2 regions of the Teredinibacter purpureus genome follow, and region 2 is predicted to be linked to the other one. Evidence: predicted binding sites of a transcription regulator. Region 2 holds the regulator's gene; the other holds the start of a gene.
What was found. Region 2 encodes sigma-54, which starts transcription at its own class of promoters, with help from an activator protein. Its sites were predicted from a motif close to TGGCACANNNNTTGCNNT; they were not measured.
Positions count from the first base shown of each region.

Region 1: the regulator sigma-54 is predicted to act here: its motif matches at 1,217-1,234, upstream of H5647_RS17780 (flagellar hook-length control protein FliK).

Region 1 is NZ_CP060092.1:3,980,022-3,982,426, reverse strand. Features, by position in the region: gene H5647_RS17790 (ATP-binding SpoIIE family protein phosphatase) at 1-531, shown strand, start outside; gene H5647_RS17785 (Hpt domain-containing protein) at 554-898, shown strand; gene H5647_RS17780 (flagellar hook-length control protein FliK) at 1,275-2,405, shown strand, end outside.
Region 2 is NZ_CP060092.1:1,493,071-1,495,475, forward strand. Features, by position in the region: gene H5647_RS06640 (PTS sugar transporter subunit IIA) at 1-136, opposite strand, end outside; gene H5647_RS06645 (RNA polymerase factor sigma-54) at 320-1,852, opposite strand; gene lptB (LPS export ABC transporter ATP-binding protein) at 2,063-2,405, opposite strand, start outside.

The DNA of each region.
Region 1 (2,405 bases), 2.2 Mb from region 2:
GTCGATTGGGCGCTAACATTCGAGGTAAGTGAATCGAGTTTAAAAGAGTTTGACCCGCTACCTTTACTGGTGAATATAACCTCCGAAGTGCCGGGATTAAAGGATCGAAGCACTACGCTATACACAGTGCTCGCCGAACTTTACGCTAACGCGCTTGAGCATGGCGTTCTAGGGTTGTCGTCTGAGCTTAAGAAAACCCCTCAGGGTTTTGCCGAGTTTTACAAGCTTAAACACGATCGCTTACAGTCGCTCGATAAAGGCTCTGTTCGTGTGTGTTTGAAACATGTTGCGTCGCCATCAGGTGGCCTTTTGAATATTCGAATTATTGATAGCGGAAAAGGCTTTACACCCACCGAAAAGACGCAGGAAACGAGTAAAGTGGTCGCTCCGCCAACGCCAAGTAAGCCCAATTATTTTGGCCGTGGGTTATCGCTTATGGATTCTATATGCGAAAAATTGACGATACATCCCCCTGGAAATGATATTGAAGTGGATTTTCGGTGGCACTTGGATGATGGTCATGATTTATGATTGAGGTGGAGTGAATGACACGATGTCGGAGTTGAACGTAGACATTGATTTACCAATGCTGGAAAGCCTGCGGGATTTACTGGGCGAAAAATTTCCTGAGTTGATTCGCACGTACAACGAAGATTGCGCCGCGAGAATTTCTCGTATGGGTATTGCATTAGAAAACCACGATTTTGTTCAAATTAATCACGAAGCTCATGGCGTGAAAGGCAGTAGCCGTAATATGGGGGCAAACTCGTTGGCTCTATTATGTGATCAAATGGAAACCAAGGCCAAAGTGGAAGACGCCGTCGCAATGCCGCAAATTTTTTCCGCTATAGAGCAAGAGTTTGCCGCTACCGCGCAACAATTAAATAACCTTCTCTAGCTATTGTCCTCTAGCGTTTACTTATCCACTTATTAGCGCCCTTAATTAGGCGCTCGGTAGTGCTTAAATATCTGTCATTTTTACCGCATAAGCGTGCGAAGTACGCGGTCGAACGGGGTCTGTAAAAGGCACCGTGTCATCATAGGTTTATTAGCAACCCCCCTTCGAGTGCGGTTTGTAGCGCGCCCTTGTTACGCTAGATGTCTAGCAACGGAATACGTCTCTTCTTGGCAATACAGTGTTGGTCATTTTATTCTGGCGAGAGGTTTGTAAACGTTTCTATTTAATTAATGCGTCTCCCGCGAATTATGTATCCTCTGGCATAGCCTTTGCTCTTAGCTGATAGATACCGTTATATCTCTAGAGAGAAAGCGCCATGCATTCCATTTTCGACCTATTAACTATTGGCGATAGCGCCATCAGCCAAATATCGCGCCCAAGGGCGCAATCACCATCGTCAGCTAATCGTGACAATGGCAAGGATGATACTTTTCGAACAACATTCGCCCATGAGGCGCGGCGTAAAGCCGAACAGTCAGAAACGGCAGTTCAGCCGAATGACGCGCCTAATCGCGGAGCTACTGCGGCGTCTGATACTTCGCCTCATCAACGCGTCAGCGGCGCAACGCAAGCAGCCAGTAATCGCGACCGTAAGAGCGTAACCGAATCGTCTTCGGTATCCGAAAACGTATCGAGTACAACGGAGCTGTCGAGTACAATGGAACAGTCTGGCACAGCTGATAATACGCCTGAGTTCAGCGGCCTTGCAGCGGGCACGGCGCTGGAGCCTCAAGAACAACCGTATCACTTCACGCCGACGGAGCTGAGCGCACTTCTGGCGTCGTTTGAACACGATACTGTAGGGGTGAACAATCGGTTGCTGGGCGGGCCTATAGCGTCAGGTGTGCTATCGATGGAAAGTATTGTACTGCCGGTAGAGGGGTTAAAGACGGCGTTGCAGGCAACCGTTCAACTCTCTGCAGGTATAGGTGAATCACCGTTACACCGCCTACGTGCGGCCCCAGGCTTGTCTATACAGGCCGAGGGGCTTAGCGTTCAACCAATGACGTTTGCCGAGCTTCGGCTGGCCTTAAACGGCGGCATTGGTCTATCGGCGAATCTCGTTCGGTCGCAAGAGGTAACGCCTACTGCATTACCTGCGGAACTTCAATTTCATGGCGTAAAAAGCGCACCGGTTGCGGTAAAAAATGAGGGTGCATTATTGAGTAGTGATTGGGCGACCAGCATGGATAATCGCATGGCATCGTTCGAGGGTATGCTGAACCGTAGCGCGCAAAGCGAAGCGTTGTTTCGATTGGGGATTGGGGGGAATGTTGAAAAACTATCGGCGCTGGAAAGTGGGCCTGCCCTGGAAACATCGGTACGCCATGCGAGTATTGCCGGCGCTGGCCTAAACCTTAATACCGTAACGCACGATAGTCTTTCGTCGCGGCTACAAATGCCTGTTAACGTAACCTTCGGCAGGCCTCAATGGGCGGGTATGGTC
Region 2 (2,405 bases):
GAAACAGTGCGGTGGCGTCACCTTCGGGCAATGAGTCTGCAAAAATGGTCGCCAAGCTTTCAAGGAGGCGTTTTTTGCTGGCGCCGGTGATATGGGCTTTGCAGCGGTCTTCAGTAAGAATGGAAGAAATTTGCATGAGGTTAAGTTGTTACTAATCCTTTCGGTGGCCTGTGGCTGGGTTAAAAGGCCTATAAAGAGCGGTGCTCTTATGTGTTATTACCCAGCGATTTGGCGCGCATTCTACCAGTATTGTTGCGTGATCCAAGTGTGGAATAGGAATGTAGTTAAAAAAAGTTTCTATTAAGAAAGATAGCGTGTTTTAAACTAGTCGTTTACGTTCGTTTGAGGGAGGGATATGCAGCGATTCTCGGTATTTGGCGATGGTTCTACGCGCCACTTTGATACCTTGTTCGGCGAGTAAGCCGGTAATTTTTGAGTCGCTGAGCGGCTTGCGTTGGTTTTCGGCGGCAACGAGCTTTTTAATGATCGCGCGAATGGCGGTAGATGAGCATTCTCCACCTGTGTCTGTGGCCACGTGGCTCGAAAAGAAGTATTTCAGTTCGAATATACCTTGAGGGGTATGCATATACTTTTGAGTGGTGACACGGGAAATGGTCGACTCGTGCATTTCGACTATTTCTGCGACATCGTGCAACACCATGGGCTTCATGGCTTCTGGCCCATAGTCTAAAAAGCCTTGTTGTTTTTCAACGATACACGTGGAGACCTTTAATAGCGTTTCATTACGGCTTTGTAGGCTTTTGAGAAACCAGCGAGCTTCTTGAAGGTTGTCGCGCAAGAAGGTGTTATCGGAGCTGGAATCTGCTCGTTTCACTAGTGAGGCGTAGCCTGAGTTTATCCGCAGCTTTGGCGCGATATCGGGATTTAATTGGACTTGCCAGCGATTGTTAACTTTGGCAACAAAAACATCGGGTACAACATATTCTGTTTCGTCTGCCCCTATGGATTCGCCGGGGCGAGGGTTCAGGCTCTGAATAACACTGATAACCGATTGGAGCTCGGGCTCCTTTATACGCAGTTTACGCATGAGTTGCTTGAAGTCACGGCTACCCAGTACGTCGAGATAGTCGCGTACTAAGGTTTTGGCTTGCGCTAGGTTGGGGGTATCGTCACTGAGTTGATTCAGCTGAATAAGTAAGCATTCACGTACGTCCTGGCTCAGAACGCCTGGCGGGTCAAACTGCTGTATACGGTGCAGTACGGCGAGAACTTCGTCCATTTCAAGTTCTTCGTGTTGAACCTGTAAACCTGAAAAAATCTCGTCTAATGACAGGCCCAGTATGCCGTTGGGAGCGACGGCGTCTATAAGGGTTTCCGCAATTTCGTTGTCGAGCGCAGACATCGGCGTTAAATTAAGTTGCCAGCTGAGGTGGTCTTGCAGGCTTTCTGAGGTGCCGCGACGAGATTCAAAGTCGTAGTCATCGCCTTCGGGTTTTGAGAGGCCAGAGCCACTTGAAGACGGTTCGTATATGTCGTCCCAACTCGTGTCTACGGCAAGGTCGGTAGGAATGTTGTCGTCATTCCAGTCGCTATCGGGCTGGTCGGGAGCTTCGTTGCTCGTATCACTCGTACTGCTCGTGTTTTCACTACCGTTTAAGGCAGGGTTTTCGCTTTCTTGAGCGGGCGGTTCGCTCTGCTGGGTATTTTCAGTATTGGCGGGAGCGGGTTCATCTATGTCGTCAGATGTTTCGAGCATTGGATTGGAATCCAGTGCTTCTTGAATTTCGGCTTGCAAATCCAGAGTCGAGAGTTGCAGGAGGCGTATTGCCTGTTGCAACTGAGGAGTCATGGTGAGTTGTTGGCCCAGCTTAAGCTGGAGGGTTTGCTTCATAAGGCGATGGCTGATGTCACGACGAGAGTTTGATCAGGCGCCAACCCAAAAGCGGGTGAAAACTAAGCTTGGGGTTGGGGCGTTATGTGTGTAAATCGCCTTTAGTTTAGTCGCGCTGGCGGCCACAAGCAATGCTTTTAAGTGCTTTTGTTAGCAAAGAATGTGCCGCTGTGGCGCAACTTTTTTGTGAGTTGTCAAGCATGAATTGTGTCAAAGAGTAAAGTGTTTGCCAAGGTATACTTCGCGCACTTTTTGGTTATTAAGAACATCATTGGAGGCGCCTTCGGCGATGATATGCCCTTCCGATACGATATAGGCTTTCTCGCAGATATCGAGTGTTTCGCGCACATTGTGGTCCGTTATTAAAACACCGATACCGCGTTGTTTTAAGTGTTGAACAATTTCTTTGATGTCGCTAACTGAAATAGGGTCAACGCCCGCGAAGGGTTCGTCCAGCAATATAAATTGTGGCTCTGTGGCGAGTGCGCGCGCTATTTCAACTCGCCGCCTCTCTCCGCCCGAGAGCGCCATCCCCAAGCTATCGCGAATATGC